Regions from separate parts of the Vibrio celticus genome, predicted to be linked through region 1. Evidence: riboswitches for the same ligand, from Rfam matches in the RefSeq annotation. Region 1 holds a riboswitch; each other region holds the start of a gene.

Region 1 (5,551 bases):
CGACTAAAACCTTACCCAGTGCCACAAACACAAACTTGTTCGCGATACTGCGCGCATCACCTAAGTGGTGTGTCACCATCAAAACAGTAATGTTTCGCTCTGCTGCTAATCGCTTAACTAAGCTAAGCATCTCTTCACGAAGCAAAGGATCAAGCGCTGAAAAGGGCTCATCAAGCAGCCAAATATCATGCGGTTGCACAAAACATCGAGCTAGCGCAACACGCTGACGTTGACCGCCCGATAAATGCTCCGGCAATCTATCCAAATACTCCGCGACCCCAACTTGTACAGCTGCTTGCTCAACTTCAAGCTTTTGGGTTGCCGTAAGCTTTAACCCAGGATGCAGCCCCAAACCAATATTTTCACGCACGGTGAGATGGGCAAACAAGTTATGCTCTTGGAACAACATAGCTAATGGGCGTTGATGCGCCTCTTTGCCTATCAAAGATTGTCCTGCTACAGATATCTCACCCGATGTAGGCTCAATAAAACCAGCAACCAGCGCTAGCAGTGTTGATTTACCCGCACCACTAGGCCCCATCAATGCAACAATGTCGCCCTGCTCTGCTTGAAAATCAAAACTAAACAACTCTCGGTGATAGTGGTAGTCCACATCTTTCATCACTAACATCATCGGTTCCTTAACCCTTTAGCATCTAGCCTTGAGTTTCGAGTAAATAAAAATTCAATCAGACTAAAACTACCGACACTCAACAACAGCAGACTTACCGAAACAACGGCTGCGGCTTCCATCTGATAGCTGCCTAGCAATTGGAATAGATACAAAGGTAGTGTTCTAAAATCATGACTGCCAAACAAGGCAATCGCACTTAAATCTCCCATTGCAAGCATGAAGCTAATTGAGAATGCGTGTGCCATAGGTTTACGTAATGCTCGCCATTCCACGAGTCTGAATCGGGTGAAGCCCGTCATCCCTAAGCTCGCACACACATACTGATACTGCTGAGACAGGTGCAGCATAGGTTGAGCTAAGGTTTTAATCACGTAAGGCAGCGCCATCAAGCTATTCACGGCAATCACAATAAAGAAAGCCAAGCTGAATACATCGGTAAATGAACGCAGCAATAAGAAAAGACCAGTACTGATGACTAGACCCGGCGTCACTAAGATAATAGTGCCAATCAGTTCGATTTTATCGGCTCGAAAATTCTTATTCTGCAAGCGCCATGCACGACTGGTCAGCAGTATCGCAATACCAATAAAAACGGCGATAACACTGGCCAAAGAAGCGACACGAACTGAGGTCATTAACGCCGCCCAAAACGGTTCACTCCTGAGTACCGTCAATGCTTGTGAATTAATACCACTAAAGATAACCATGGCTAATGGCGGCAATACCAGCATTGAGACTACGATGATCCAAAAGCTATCCCAAGCTTTTGACCACCAGCTGTCCTTAACCAAATATTTCTCTTCCGACAGCTGGCTGGCTGTCACAGAGATTGGCTTAGACAGGCGCTGAATACTCACCGCTAACACACCACACAGTAGCATTTGCCATATTGCGAGTAACGCACCCGCCTGTAAGTCAAAGTCGAACTTAATCGCTTGATAGATGGCTAGTTCAATAGTGGTCGATTTCGGACCTCCACCAAGAGCCATCACTGTTGCAAAGCTGGTGAAGCACAACATGAAAACTAAACCACAAACATGTGGTAGTTGTTGTCTTAAACGCGGCCATTCGACCCATTTAAATTTATTCCAATGACTCATACCCAAATGAGCACACAACTTATGTTGCTCGGCAGGCACGGTATCCAAACCCTGTAAAAGCAGGCGGCTAGCATAAGGCAGATTAAAGAAGACATGCGCCAGCAAAATGCCATTCAAACCATAAATCGAGAATGGTAATTCAATGTCGAAGTTAGCCAAAAATTTAGCTAACCAGCCACTGTTGCCATAAATCGCGAGCAAGCCAAATACACCGACCAACACAGGCAGAACCAAAGTCGACGCGAACAGTCTTAACAACAAAGCTCGTCCAAAAAATTGCCTGCGACACAGAGCGTGAGCAACGGGTATAGCAAAGCCAACACTCAGCACAGTTGAGAGTATCGCTTGATAAAAACTGAATTTCGTTACATGCCAATAGTAAGGATCTGACCATACTTGGCTGATATCAAGAGAAGGGGCATTGCTAAGCAATGCCCCAACTGCTGAAACCACGAAGGCGGTAATGAGTATCGCAACCCAGATCCCGACCGTAGGTGTTTTCTTTATCATAAATTAATTATTTACCGTAAATGGCCCAAACATCACGAATGAGCCTTTAAGTACAGGACGCTCATCTTTTTAATAGTAAGTTAAAAAGTAAGTGCACTCTGCCATTCGCGAATCCAAGGCTTGCGCTTAGCGGCAATTTCTTCAGGCGTAAAGCTCAGAGCTTTCTGCGGTACCGTTAACTGCTCGAACCCTTTTGGTAGTTCGATGCCAGTCACTGGGTACATCCAGTTGCCCGTTGGCATCGCTGATTGGAATTCGTCACTTAGGATAAATGCCATAAACTCATCGGCAAGTTTTTCGTTCTTACTGCCTTTGACCTTAGCTGCCACTTCCACTTGAGTGTAATGACCTTCTTCAAAGCTTGCTGCTGCGTACTTAGAATCACTTTCTGCAATGATGTGGTAAGCCGGAGAAGTCGTGTAAGACAAGACTAAGTCCGACTCGCCTTCTAAGAACATAGAGTAAGCTTCAGACCAACCTTTAGTCACAGTAACCGTTTTCTGAGCGAGCTTCTTCCACGCCGCTGTCGCTTCATCACCGTAAACAGACTTCATCCATAGCATCATGCCTTGACCTGGCGTTGAAGTACGTGGGTCTTGGTAAATAACCTTGAGGTCATCACGTTGCTCAACCAGCTCTTTCAAACTCTTAGGCGGGTTGGCTAATTTCTCTTTGTTATAGATAAACGCAAAGTAACCAAAATCATAAGGAACAAAGGTGCTGTCGTTCCAACCGTTAGGAAGTGTCACTGATGACGTATCAACACTGTGCTCAGCCAATAAGCCCGTCGCTTTCGCCTCAGCCATTAGATTGTTATCTAGGCCTAACACGATGTCTGCTTTGCTGTTACCACCTTCAAGACGCAAGCGGTTAAGAATAGACACGCCATCTTCTAGCGCGACAAAATTCACATCACAGCCACACTTTTCTTCAAATGCTTTTTCAACGGCAGGACGAGGGCCCCAATCCGCAGCAAAAGAATCATAGGTATATACAGTTAGAGTATTGTCTGCAGCAACGGCAGAAAAAGAGATGGCTGTAGTAACAGCAAGAGTTGTTAATGTGAATTTCACTGGACGCTCTCCATGGTCTGAGCGGCACAGGTTTGAGGGAGGAGAACGGTAGAAGTTGGTCCTAACTCAATTCCTACGCCAGCATTATCTGGTTCAGGTTTACGGGTCCCAAGCACTTGCTTGATCTCAGCTCGCATTCATTATTTGAATGGTTCGCTCCCCGATGAGTGTTCAGAATTGTAATTCGAATTTTAACAATAAGCTATCAAGTTTGGATCAATTACGTTGATCGTAACCCCAACGTGGCACTAAACCTTGCTCAATACCAAGATGATCCAAAATACGCGCCACCATAAAATCGACTAGATCTTCGATCGACTTAGGTTGGTGATAAAAACCCGGAGCCGCAGGCATGATCGTCACACCCATGGTCGAGAGTTTGTGCATATTCTCGAGATGCAGCGTAGAAAATGGCGTCTCACGAACCACCAACAGCAGCTGGCCTCGCTCTTTCATAACCACGTCTGCTGCTCGCTCTATCAGGTTATCTGATAGGCCATGAGCAATTGAAGCTAAGCTTCCCGCAGAACATGGACACACCACCATTTGCTTCGGTGCTGCAGAGCCAGAGGCAACCGGTGAGAACCAATCATCTTTGCCACACACCACCAGCTTTTCTGGGTCGCAACCTAAATGCTTAACCAAAGCTTGTTTCGCAGCATCTGGCCCAGCAGGTAACTTAAGTTCATGCTCAGTCGCCAACACCACTCGCGCTGCCGACGATATCAACAAATAAACCTGATAATCTGCCGCCAATAGGCATTCAAGTAAGCGCAGTCCATAAGGCGCACCAGATGCGCCTGTGAAAGCAAGGGTTATAGCTTGATCGTGTTTTGTCATGTTCTCAATTACTTCAAATTATAAGGTCTTGGATGCCGTTAGCCCTTGAGTGCCAACGCATCCAACAGTTTTTGGTGAATACCACCAAAGCCACCATTACTCATTACCAAGATTTGGTCGCCCGCTTGTGCCTCTGAGACAATTTTAGCAACGAATGCGTCCATGTCATCACTCACGTGTGCGGGTTGATGGCACGCATCGGCCACGTCTTGTACAGACCAATCAATGTTATCCGGTTGGAATAAGTAGGTAGAATCCGCCTGCTTGAGCGAATCAGCCAAGGTTTCTTTGTGCACACCACGCTTCATGGTGGCAGAACGAGGCTCTAAAACGGCAATGATTTTCTTTGTGTCGACCTTATTACGTAAGCCGCCGAGCGTAAGTTCAATTGCCGTTGGGTGATGAGCAAAATCGTCATAGACAGAAACGCCTGCCACTTCGCCTTTAAACTCTAAGCGACGCTTGGTATTAATGAACGTCGCCAGTGATCCACATCCTAAATCAGGCGTGACACCAACATGTCTTGCCGCCGCAATCGCCATCAAAGCATTGTTGACGTTATGATCGCCAACCAAATCCCAATCTACGGTTCCAACACATTCGCCTTGGAAGTACACCTCAAATTTAGAGCCGTCTTTAACTAACTTCTTGGCATTCCAATCACCGAGTTCACCACTCGACTCAGTTTCACTCCAGCAGCCACGGGATAACACATCTTGGATCGCGGTATCTTGCTTCGGTGAGAAAATACGGCCATTACTTGGCACTGTGCGAACCAAATGATGGAACTGTCGCTTGATTGCCTCAAGATCATCAAAGATATCTGCATGATCGAATTCGAGATTGTTCATCACTAACGTTCTTGGGTGGTAGTGAACAAACTTAGATCGTTTATCAAAGAAAGCACTGTCGTATTCGTCAGCTTCAACCACGAAGAACATGCTTTCACCAAGGCGAGCTGAGATACCAAAATTACCCAACACACCACCGACAAGAAAACCCGGTGCGTAACCACAGTCTTCAAGGATCCAAGCCAGCATGCTCGATGTTGTTGTCTTACCATGCGTTCCGGATACCGCCAGAACCCAACGCTCATGCAACAAGAACTCTTGCAACCACTGCGGCCCTGAGGTGTATCTAAGGTTGTTATCCAATACATACTCAACACACGGGTTACCACGGCTCATCGCATTGCCAATGACCACTAAGTCAGGTCTTGGTTCTAACTGGCTCGGGTCGAACCCTTCAATAATCTCAATCCCCTGAGACTCCAACAAGGTGCTCATTGGAGGATAAACATTCGCGTCACTACCAGTAACCTTGTGACCTAATTGACGAGCCAATACCGCAGCACCACCCATGAAGGTGCCACAAATTCCTAAGATATGAATATG
Region 2 (5,551 bases), 340 kb from region 1:
TACCAACAAGCTATCAGAACCGACGACTATTCATTGGCACGGTTTAAGGATTCCTATCGGAATGGATGGAGTACCTTTCTTAAGCCAACCACCGATCATGCCTGGTGAAACATTTATTTATGAATTTACGCCACCAGATGCTGGTACGTTTTGGTATCACCCACATATGAATAGCGTTAAACAGCTTGGTATGGGCTTGGTTGGTCTTATTATCGTAGAGGAGAGTATCCCAGTGCCGTTTGATGAAGAACACGCACTGATGCTTAAGCATTGGCATATAGATAAGAAAGGCCAATGGAAAGATCTAATGATCCCACGACTCAGTGCCCGTATGGGTACGCCAGGAGAGTGGAGTAGCGTTAATGGAATACATGAGCCTGCCTATCAGTTAAAACAACATGCAACGACCAGGCTGCGTATCGCAAATGTCGATAATACGATCACTTACCCTATTGCTGTCGAAGGGGCAGAGGCATGGGTGATTGCCATTGATGGTAACCCTGTAAAAACGCCTTATAAACTGACTCAACATAAAATTGGCCCAGGGATGCGAGTGGATATTGGATTGATAGCACCCAAAGCCGGTGGGCGAGTGAGCGTCCTTCAAATGAAAGGACGCTTTCCTTTCTCTTTGTGTGAGTTCGAGGTTGTAGATTCAACCCTTGTTGAGAATCGCTCTCTACCTTCTTTACCCCTTAATCCTGTGACCAACTTAGATTTGGTTAATGCAGAAGAAATTGACTTTTTATTTGAATGGGAAGGGGCGGTTTCTCCAGTATCCAAAGATGGAAAATCTATGCCTAAGTTTTGGCTAACTAATAAACGAGCATGGGAGGGGATGAGCAAAGATAATATCCCTGAACCTTTGGCGACTTTAGATCTGGGAAAAACCTATATATTCGATCTAAAGAACGTCACTCAATACCATCATCCTATCCATATTCATGGACATACTTTTACAGTACTCGAACTTGACGGGAAGAAAGTTGAAGAACCTTTCCATACCGATACAGTGTTACTTGGAAAAAATGGCCGAGCTAAAGCTGCATTTGTAGCCGACAACCCTGGCCGCTGGATGTATCACTGTCATGTTATAGAACACATGAAAACGGGTTTGATGGGATATATTGAAGTTAAGTGACACCTGTAACGTTTAATATTTGCGCATGCATTCTTAGTTTCTACCCTCGCTTTTATCGGCGTTAAAGCTAGAATATAGGGATTATTGTTTGGGAGGATTCATGGGTCAGTTATCTATTCTAGGTTTTATCGCCATCGGTGGCGCGTTTGGTGCTTGTTCACGTTACTTGATTTCAGAGTTATGCGTTGTGATGTTAGGGCGTGGTTTTCCTTACGGTACGCTGACTGTTAACGTAATTGGCTCTCTGATTATGGGATTGCTCATCGCCGCGTTTGAAAATGAGATGGTTGCGACGGAGCCGTGGAGACAAATTATCGGTCTTGGTTTCCTTGGAGCCCTGACGACATTTTCTACGTTTTCGATGGATAACGTGCTTCTTATGCAGCAGGGTGCGTTTTTCAAGATGGGGCTCAATGTACTGCTCAATGTGGTTCTCAGTATTTCAGCCGCATGGATCGGCTTCCAACTTCTGATAAAGTCTTAAAACTTTCTTACGATTTGTTAACAACTCGACTTGGTTTATCCAAGCCGTTTTTATATACTCGATCGTACTTGTCGGAGTGCCATATGGCTGAGACCGTTAACTCGGGATCCGTTGAACCTGATCAGGCTAATACCTGCGAAGGGAACAAGAGTAGATATCTAACTAGAATCCTTCTAGAGATCTATCTCCAGATCACAACTGCATTTTCTTGCTGTGATCCCTCTTGTAGCATCTTATCCGTCAAGCATTTTTATCCCTATAAATAATGGCTAAAAGCCAAGGAAAAATGCTATGTCGAGTCGTAAACAAGCAAGACTGGAAGCGAAGAATTTCATTGATTCTTTATCCGTGCAACCTTATCCAAATTCAAAAAAAGCTTACATCCACGGATCTCGCGAGGACATTCAAGTCCCTGTACGAGAAATATCACTAGCAGATAGCCTTGTTGGTGGTACCAAAAAAGATCCTGTATTCGAACCTAATGCGCCAATTCATGTATACGACACCTCTGGTGTTTATACTGACCCTATGCACGAAATTGACCTTTACAGTGGCCTTCCTAAGTTACGAGAGCAATGGATTGAAGAGCGTGGTGATACAGAACTGTTAGACGATGTAAGTTCTGTCTACACCAAAGAGCGTTTAGAAGATGAAACTCTAGACGACCTTCGTTACGGTAATCTGCCTAGAATTCGTCGCGCCACTGGCGATCAATGTGTTACTCAGCTGCACTATGCTCGTCAGGGAACTATTACTCCTGAGATGGAGTACATTGCGATACGTGAGAACATGGGACGTCAGAAGTTTGCTGATGAGCAGCTGAACCACCAACACCCTGGCCATAACTTTGGCGCAAACCTGCCGAAAGAAATCACCCCTGAGTTCGTGCGTAAAGAAGTCGCTGAAGGCCGAGCTATCATCCCGTCGAACATTAACCACCCTGAATCCGAGCCGATGATTATTGGCCGAAACTTCTTAGTTAAAGTGAACGCCAATATCGGTAACTCTTCAGTAAGTTCTTCGATTGAAGAAGAAGTTGAGAAGTTAGTATGGTCAACTCGCTGGGGTGGAGATACCGTGATGGACCTTTCTACCGGTCGTAATATTCACGAGACTCGCGAATGGATCTTACGTAATAGCCCAGTACCAATTGGTACGGTTCCTATGTATCAAGCGCTTGAAAAAGTGAATGGCGTTGCGGAAGACCTTAACTGGGAAGTGATGCGCGATACTTTGATTGAACAAGCAGAGCAGGGTGTTGATTACTTTACTATCCACGCAGGCTTATTGCTTCGCTACGTTCCTATGACCGCTAAACGTGTGACTGGTATTGTCTCTCGTGGCGGCTCTATCATCGCTAAATGGTGTCTTGCTCATCACCAAGAAAGCTTCCTTTATACCCACTTCCGTGAGATCTGTGAGATCTGTGCGAAGTACGATGTCGCTCTGTCATTAGGTGACGGTCTACGTCCAGGTTCGATTGCTGATGCCAATGATGAAGCTCAATTCTCCGAATTACGTACTTTGGGTGAGTTGACTAAGGTTGCTTGGGAATACGACGTGCAAGTGATCATTGAAGGTCCTGGACATGTGCCAATGCACTTAATTAAAGAGAACATGGACGAGCAGTTAGAGCACTGTCATGAAGCACCGTTCTATACATTAGGTCCATTGACTACCGATATTGCCCCTGGTTATGACCACATTACCTCTGGAATTGGCGCGGCCATGATTGGTTGGTACGGCTGTGCGATGCTCTGTTATGTAACCCCTAAAGAGCATCTAGGCTTACCAAACAAAGAAGATGTGAAGACTGGCCTGATTACTTACAAGCTGGCTGCACACGCTGCAGACTTGGCTAAAGGACATCCGGGTGCACAAATCCGAGATAACGCTTTATCAAAGGCACGTTTTGAATTCCGTTGGGAAGACCAATTTAACCTAGCTCTTGACCCGGAAACTGCGCGCTCTTTCCATGATGAAACCTTACCGCAAGAGTCGGGGAAGGTTGCTCACTTCTGCTCAATGTGTGGCCCTAAATTCTGTTCAATGAAGATCTCTCAAGAAGTTCGAGAGTACGCGAAAGACACTGAACAAGTGGCTGCTGATCAGGCTATAGAAATTAAGATGCTTGATAATCCGTTGGAAGGGATGCGTCAGAAATCACAAGAGTTCCGTGATACTGGCTCTGAACTTTATCACCCAGCAGTAGGCGCAAAAGAAGCTCAATTAGAGGAATAATGACAGTGAAGATTCTTATCCCATCTCAAAATATTGAGCTAACGGGAGAGGTGCAAAGCTGTCTATTAGTTGCTAAGCGACAAGGCTTGGCAACCGATGCAGTTGAGTTGGGTATAAGCCCAACTCAATGCTTCTCCATCGTTGATGCTCAGCAAGCGTTATCTATTGGTTTTGCTCATGATGTTGATTCATTGGCGGAGTGTCGCTCAAGTGAGCTTGATCATATCGTTGATTACAGTCATTCAGTGGCGCTAGCTGATATCCGCTGTGCCTTGGAACAAACTCCGAATGCTATCTATATCGGTGTCTTAGATGACTCAGCTGTATTGGATCTCTGGTCACAGCTAGATGCTAATCGTGCTATCAGGAATGAAACTCCAGCTCATCAGGAGTTAGATAGTAGTGGCCACTTTGCTTGGTTAGTTACTTTGTTGGCATTGGAGTTCCCATTAGAAGATGCACTGGTTTTGGCTCGCGCAGCATCTAATGTTTCACGTGGAACATGGCCAGCAAACTATCAAAACTTTCCTATTCCCGTTCTCGAAGATGAGCTACTGGATATTAGTGTTGGTTGGGCGCACCAAGGAACATCACTCTCATTCCCTGAACTGAGTAAGAGTAGCCTAGGGCTATACCCAGTGGTTGATGATGTTGAGTGGATCGAAAGGCTGCTCAAGCTTGGAATCAACACAGTTCAATTGCGTATTAAGAACCCACAGCAAGTAGATTTAGAACAACAAATCGAACGTTCTATCGAACTTGGTAGAGAGCACAACGCTCAGGTTTTTATCAATGACTATTGGCAATTGGCACTCAAGCATGATGCTTTTGGTGTTCATTTGGGACAAGAGGACATCGAAGAATCCAACCTATCTCAACTGAGCCAAGCTGGTATTAAGATCGGTCTCTCGACTCATGGCTATTACGAGTTGCTACGTATTGTGCAAATCAACCCAAGCTATATTGCGCTGGGGCATATATTCCCAACCACCACTAAGCAGATGCCATCGAAGCCTCAGGGGCTTGTGCGTTTATCTCTCTATCAGCAGCTGATTGATACTATCCCATATACAGAAGAACTCACCGGTTATCCGACGGTTGCGATTGGTGGAATTGACCAGTCGACGGCTGCACAGGTTTGGAGTTGTGGGGTATCGAGCCTTGCTGTTGTACGTGCGATTACGTTAGTCGAAGACCCAAAACAAGTGATTGAGTTCTTCGAAGCATTAATGGCTGACCGTTCTTCAGGTGTTGTTAAAGAGGTAACTCGGGAGCTAAGTCATGCTGAGTGATTTCGAATTCATTCGTTATCAACGACAAATCGCACTCCCTGAAGTGGGTGAGCAAGGGCAACGCAATTTACTAGACAGCCATGTGTTGGTCATCGGTTGTGGTGGCTTAGGTAATGCAGCAACTCTCTATCTTGTGGCTTCCGGTATCGGGAAAATCGTATTGGTTGATGATGACTGTGTGGATTCGTCTAACCTGCAACGACAGGTAGCGTTCAAGGAAAGTCAATTAGGTTCACCTAAGGTTGAAGCTCTGAAGCAACAACTGAGCGAGCTTAATGGTCGAAGCCAAGTGAGAACCATCAATAAGCGAATGACTCAAAGCCAACTTGATCTTGAGGTGATGCTTGCTGATTTGGTGTTGGATTGTACTGACAACTTTGAGTCACGTCAGCA
Region 3 (5,551 bases), on a different replicon from region 1:
CGCTTCCTTTGATTGAAAATGAGGTCATTCCGGTAGGCAGCTATAAGTTGTGTGTGTTTGCGAATGATGGCGATCACCCAACAGATCCATCTTACGTGATAGAAAACGATGATATGACCCGTGAGTTAACAGTGAAAGGTGAAGGCGCGTGCCCGCAAGGTGTGGGCAAAGAAGATAACGCTGGCGTACTTTACTTTAATAACTCATTTAATGTGAACCAGCAAAGTAACGATTTTGTTGTCGAGTTCGATCTTCGACGCGGCCTAAAGAACAGTTCGACTTTCCCTGATTACACTATTCAAAGAACGTCTGTAAGCCTTATCAATACGGTTGAGACCGGAAATATTGAAGGTACTGTTGCGAAGCAAACCTTTGATGCTTGTAGGCTTACAACCGATAACACCTTTGTTCAGGCGGTCTACTTGTATGAAGGCAACATCGACAAAGATGACATGACACCGATTGGTGGTAGTGAGGAAGTAAAACCCGTCACTTCAGCTTCCGTTGTGCTTGGTGAAGACCAAACTAATTTTGAATTCTCACTGGGCTTTATTGATCCAGGTACTTATTCATTAGGTTATACCTGTACTGCGCAGCATGACAGTGATGAAGACAATGCAGCGCCACTAGCCGCTGGGTTCGCAATATACGAAGCTGAAAATGGTGTGCAAGTCACTGTTGGTCAAGACAGCCAAGTGTCATTCTAACCTTTATGTGAATGACGCTTTTTAATCAAAACGGCCTCTTATTTGGAGGTCGTTTTTGATCATGTCACCTAGCTAGCATGAATTTGATGAGCATTGAATGTGACTCTAGGGAAGTGATAATGTAACGTTGTCTCTATTACTTTAATCTAGCGAAATGTACTCCGGCGTTGCTCATGAAATCTAGCTTAAGCATTCGATCTTACACCAAGCAATTTAATACCCATGCTCATGATGACCATCACCAATTGGTATTGCCGATCCAAGGCAGTATCAATATCGAGATGGTGGGGTATGTCGGCAAAGTGGCCGTGGGCGAATGTGTCGTAATTCCGGTAACCACAGCGCATGCGTTTAAGGCGGATGAGGCGGCGCGGTTTATTGTCGCGGATATGGCGGAGTTGCCGCAGCACTTGTTGGAGCATGAGCTCTCGGTTTTCACGATAACGCCACCTTTGATGAGCTTCTTGTTGTTTGTTGAGAAGCAGCTGGAATATCAGGTCGATAGCGGTATTGAGTCATCAATCGTGGATGTGTTTTCACTGCTGTTAGAGCAACAACAAGTGAGCAAGAACATCGATCCTCGAATCCGGGCGGTACAAAGACTGATCGCGGATAATTACACGCAGCCGTTATCCATTTCACAACTTGCAGAAACGGCCTGTTTGAGCCCCACTCAATTTAAAAAACGCTTCAAAGAGTGCCTGGGCATCAGTGCGCTTAAATACATCACTCGCTATCGTATGGAGAAAGCCCAAGCCTTGTTAACTCATACTGATTTACCGGTTCAATTGATTGCTGAAAATGTGGGTTATAGTGATGTTTCTGCTTTCAGTCGTCGCTTCTCTCAGCACTTTGGAATGTCCCCAAGGGCGTTTCTAGGCTCAATGAAAGAGAGTCTTTAGAAACAACAATAGCGTCCTTTCGGCAAACTAACTTTTATCAATCTTCACTATTATCTATTTCAGAACTGAAAATTAGGTAATAGAAATGAATCTTACCATCAATCGCGTTAACGAATTCCAAACAGGCACTTTAGCCATCTTCTTTGCTTCCATTTTATGGGGCACGACAGGCACCGCCGCAAGTTTTGCTCCTGATCTAAGCCCATTAGCGATTGGTGCTTTCTCTATGGGGGTCGGCGGCCTAATGCAAGCGGGCTTAGCGTATCGAAAAATCCTACTCGCCTTCGATAAACTTTTGCAGAACAAGAAGCTGTTGGCAGTGAGCGCTTTGGCTTTGGCGATCTATCCTTTAGCTTTCTATTCTTCAATGAAATTATCAGGCGTGGCGATTGGTACCGTGGTTTCGATTGCAACCGCACCTTTCTTTTCGGCATTGTTAGAGTGTCTGATTAGCAAAAAGAATAATATCAACAAACGTTGGTTCACTAGCTTTGCGATTGGTGTGGTGGGTATTGGGTTGTTGGTGTTTTCAGAATCTTCATCTACGAATGAGTCAGGTGATGATCTCAAGCTGTTGGGTATTGCTTTAGGTTTGCTAGCAGGGTTGTGTTACGCCATTTATTCTTGGGCGACAAAAGCACTGATAGACAAGGACATTGAGTCTCAAGCGGCGATGGGCAGTATTTTTGGCCTTGGTGCGATGCTGTTGCTACCAACGCTCTGGTTTACGGGGGAGAACCTGTTTTCCTCGCAGATTAACGTATTAGTCATCAGTTATCTGACGTTAATTCCACAATGCTTGGGCTATATCGCGTTCAGTTTTGGTTTACGCCACGTGACCGCGAGTAGCGCCAATCTGCTGACTCTGTTTGAACCAGTAGTTGCAGCGGTGCTTGCCGTCTGCGTTGTCGGTGAGCTGATTCCTTTTATAGGTTGGCTAGGTATGTTTCTGATTGTGCTGTGCTTGTTGATACAGTCGAAGCCAGCTAAAGGAACGTTATAAGTATTTGTTTTGTAATGCCTAATTGAAATTTATTCATGCGTAATTCTTATAATTGAATAAAATCAGTATCTCAGTTGTGAGAGTGCTGTTACTATCGCTATCAATAGTCGGGGGGCATATACCTTATTTGGTGTTTGCTGAGATCGTTAGTCGAGACCCGTTGAACCTGATTCAGTTAACACTGGCGTAGGGAACTATAAGCACTCGATCTACGTCTGCACTCATGAAGACTGTTCATGAATCTATTGCGACTTCTCCTTCGATCGGTGTTCGTTCTCCTACGTCTTGTAAGATAGTAGGAGCGACAATGACACACAGTTCTATTTCAAAAGATTTAACACCAAAAACCTCAGTTTCACAGCACTCTGCTGATGGTTCGATTCGAACGAACACTCCGATTGTATTGACGATCGCTGGCTCAGACAGTGGCGGCGGTGCGGGTATTCAAGCTGATATTAAAGCTATGTCTGCTACAGGTAGTTTTGCTTGTTCGGTAATTACCGCGATCACTTCTCAGAACACGCAAGGCGTTTCCGCCATTTTTCCTATTCCACTCGACCATGTTGCCAGTCAGTTAGATGCGGTTTTTACTGATCTGAATATCGTGGCAGTAAAAGTCGGCATGTTGGCTGATTCGCAAATCATCAAAGTCGTCGCTGACAAAATTAAGCAGTACCAACCTAAGCATCTTGTGATTGACCCTGTAATGGTCGCGACAAGTGGTGACCTTCTCTTAGAAAACTCGGCTATCACCACGCTAAAGCAAGAACTGATTCCGCTGGCAGACATCATTACTCCTAACTTGCCAGAAGGCGCGGCATTAACAGGCAAGCCAGTACCTGAAAGCGAAGCTGAAATGCAGGGCATGATTGAAGACTTACGTGCTTTGGGGGCGAAAGCGGTACTCCTAAAAGGCGGCCACTTAGAGAAGGATGAGAACAGTAACGACCTACTGATTCTCCCGACGACGTCTGCCTTGATTAGCGCGAAGCGTTTCCCGACTAAAAACACCCATGGCACGGGCTGTACGCTTTCATCTGCCATTGCTTCTTTCTTGGCTCAGGGCAACACGCTGGCAGAAGCTGTTGACCTAGGCAAACAATACATTTCTCGCGCGATTGCTCACGCTGATGAGTTACAAGTCGGTCAAGGTCATGGCCCGGTAAATCACTTCTTCGCTGGACACGGTAATGTCCGTTAATACGGTTGGTGTTCAGCTCAGCAATGCCTCCTTACGTTATAACGACAGCGAGCACGCGACTTTGTCTGGGTTGTCGCTTAGCTTAAACGCAGGTAAGTGGACGGTATTGTTGGGTCGAAGTGGCTGCGGAAAAACTACGGTATTGCGTTATCTGGCAGGCTTGCTGGACGACAAGGTGGAGTGGCAGGGTACATTGGCAACGTCCGATGAATTGCCTTTAACGGACCGCATCGCTTACATGGCACAGCAAGACTTGTTACTGCCATGGCTATCGGTTATCGACAATGTATGCCTGAGTCATCGCTTTCAAAATCCAGTTTCTGATAAAGAACAGCAAACCAACCAAGCACTAGAGCTGTTAGCTGCAGTTGGTTTGGCTGATTATGCGAATGCGATGCCGGATCAGTTGTCTGGTGGCATGCGCCAGCGTGTTGCTTTGGCTCGCACCTTAATGCAAGACAAGCCAGTCGTGCTGATGGATGAGCCGTTCTCTGCGCTGGATGCGGTAACAAGACACAAGCTGCAAAGTTTAGCGTGTGAACTGCTAAAAGGTAAAACCGTTGTGTTGATCACCCATGATCCACAAGAAGCGGTGCGCTTGGCGGATAATTTGTATGTGTTGCAAGGCACACCTGCGAATGCTCAGTCTTTATCTGTGCCTCTCACATCAACACCACGAGTGTTAGACGGTGAATGCGCTGAGTTACAACAAGCGATCTTAGATCAGTTGGAGCGTGACTATGAATGATCTAACGCGAAGCGAAGTTGGGGCTCGTTCAACCGACATACAGGCTAGCACTGAACGCCCTCGTCAGATGAATCCCGTTATGCGTTTGATGATCAGCAGTGCTGTGATTCTCGGTTTATGGCAAATGGTGGTCGTTATCTTCGAGATGCCGAGCTTCATTCTGCCAGCGCCTGCAGAAGTCTTTATTAAGCTAATCGAACGTTACGATGTGTTACTCAAACATACATGGGTGACTGCGCAAGAGATCTTACTTGGCTTGCTACTCGGTTTGTCGATGGGGCTATTTTTCGCCCTGCAGATGTTGATGTTCGAACCACTAAAACGCTGGCTGTTACCTATCTTAATCGCTAGTCAAGCGATCCCTGTGTTTGCGATTGCGCCAGTATTGATGCTGTGGCTTGGTTATGGCATCGCCTCAAAAGTGGTGATGGCGGCGATCATTATCTTCTTCCCTGTGACCACATGTTGCTACGACGGCTTACGTAATACACCGACAGGCTATCTCGATCTTGCCAAAACGATGGGCGCATCGAAATGGCAATTACTGCGTTATATCCAACTGCCTGCTGCGCTGCCAACATTAGCGTCTGGCATTCGTGTAGCGGTGGTTATTGCCCCAATTGGCGCGGTCGTCGGGGAGTGGGTGGGTTCGAGTGAAGGGCTGGGTTACCTAATGCTACAGGCCAACGCGCGAATGATCATTGATGAGATGTTTGCGGCCTTGTTTATCTTGGCGGTGCTCTCTATCTCGCTCTACTTCATCACAGACAAGTTACTCAAAAAAGCTATCCCTTGGGAGAACCAGTAATGGTTCGATAACACTTGTTTAATAAAGCTCCGCTCACGCTATTTATCTAAACAAAACTTCGTTAAAAATTAGCTCTATAAACACAATAATAATATTCAAAAGGAAAGGTTAACTATGAAAAATACCAAATTGGTAGGTGCAGTGGCACTGCTTGCTTCGCTAGTTTCAGGTCATGCATTAGC

The links. Region 1 has a riboswitch for thiamine pyrophosphate ahead of thiB (thiamine ABC transporter substrate binding subunit). Riboswitches for the same ligand answer to the same signal wherever they lie in the genome.
Region 2: linked by a shared signal. The riboswitch ahead of thiC (phosphomethylpyrimidine synthase ThiC) and the one ahead of thiB (thiamine ABC transporter substrate binding subunit) in region 1 are both predicted to bind thiamine pyrophosphate.
Region 3: linked by a shared signal. The riboswitch ahead of thiD (bifunctional hydroxymethylpyrimidine kinase/phosphomethylpyrimidine kinase) and the one ahead of thiB (thiamine ABC transporter substrate binding subunit) in region 1 are both predicted to bind thiamine pyrophosphate.

The regions. Positions count from the first base shown of each region.
Region 1 covers NZ_AP025463.1:367,599-373,149, reverse strand. Annotated here, with positions in the region: gene thiQ (thiamine ABC transporter ATP-binding protein) at 1-631, opposite strand, end outside; gene thiP (thiamine/thiamine pyrophosphate ABC transporter permease ThiP) at 631-2,244, opposite strand; gene thiB (thiamine ABC transporter substrate binding subunit) at 2,325-3,317, opposite strand; TPP riboswitch at 3,371-3,490, opposite strand; gene OCV19_RS01765 (flavin prenyltransferase UbiX) at 3,534-4,157, opposite strand; gene mpl (UDP-N-acetylmuramate:L-alanyl-gamma-D-glutamyl-meso-diaminopimelate ligase) at 4,196-5,551, opposite strand, start outside.
Region 2 covers NZ_AP025463.1:31,604-37,154, forward strand. Annotated here, with positions in the region: gene OCV19_RS00145 (multicopper oxidase family protein) at 1-1,141, shown strand, start outside; gene crcB (fluoride efflux transporter CrcB) at 1,242-1,625, shown strand; TPP riboswitch at 1,688-1,786, shown strand; gene thiC (phosphomethylpyrimidine synthase ThiC) at 1,917-3,866, shown strand; gene OCV19_RS00160 (thiamine phosphate synthase) at 3,866-5,158, shown strand; gene OCV19_RS00165 (HesA/MoeB/ThiF family protein) at 5,148-5,551, shown strand, end outside.
Region 3 covers NZ_AP025464.1:884,514-890,064, reverse strand. Annotated here, with positions in the region: gene OCV19_RS19930 (DUF4382 domain-containing protein) at 1-707, shown strand, start outside; gene OCV19_RS19925 (helix-turn-helix domain-containing protein) at 881-1,609, shown strand; gene OCV19_RS19920 (DMT family transporter) at 1,695-2,612, shown strand; TPP riboswitch at 2,711-2,822, shown strand; gene thiD (bifunctional hydroxymethylpyrimidine kinase/phosphomethylpyrimidine kinase) at 2,920-3,813, shown strand; gene OCV19_RS19910 (ABC transporter ATP-binding protein) at 3,803-4,561, shown strand; gene OCV19_RS19905 (ABC transporter permease) at 4,554-5,369, shown strand; gene OCV19_RS19900 (ABC transporter substrate-binding protein) at 5,484-5,551, shown strand, end outside.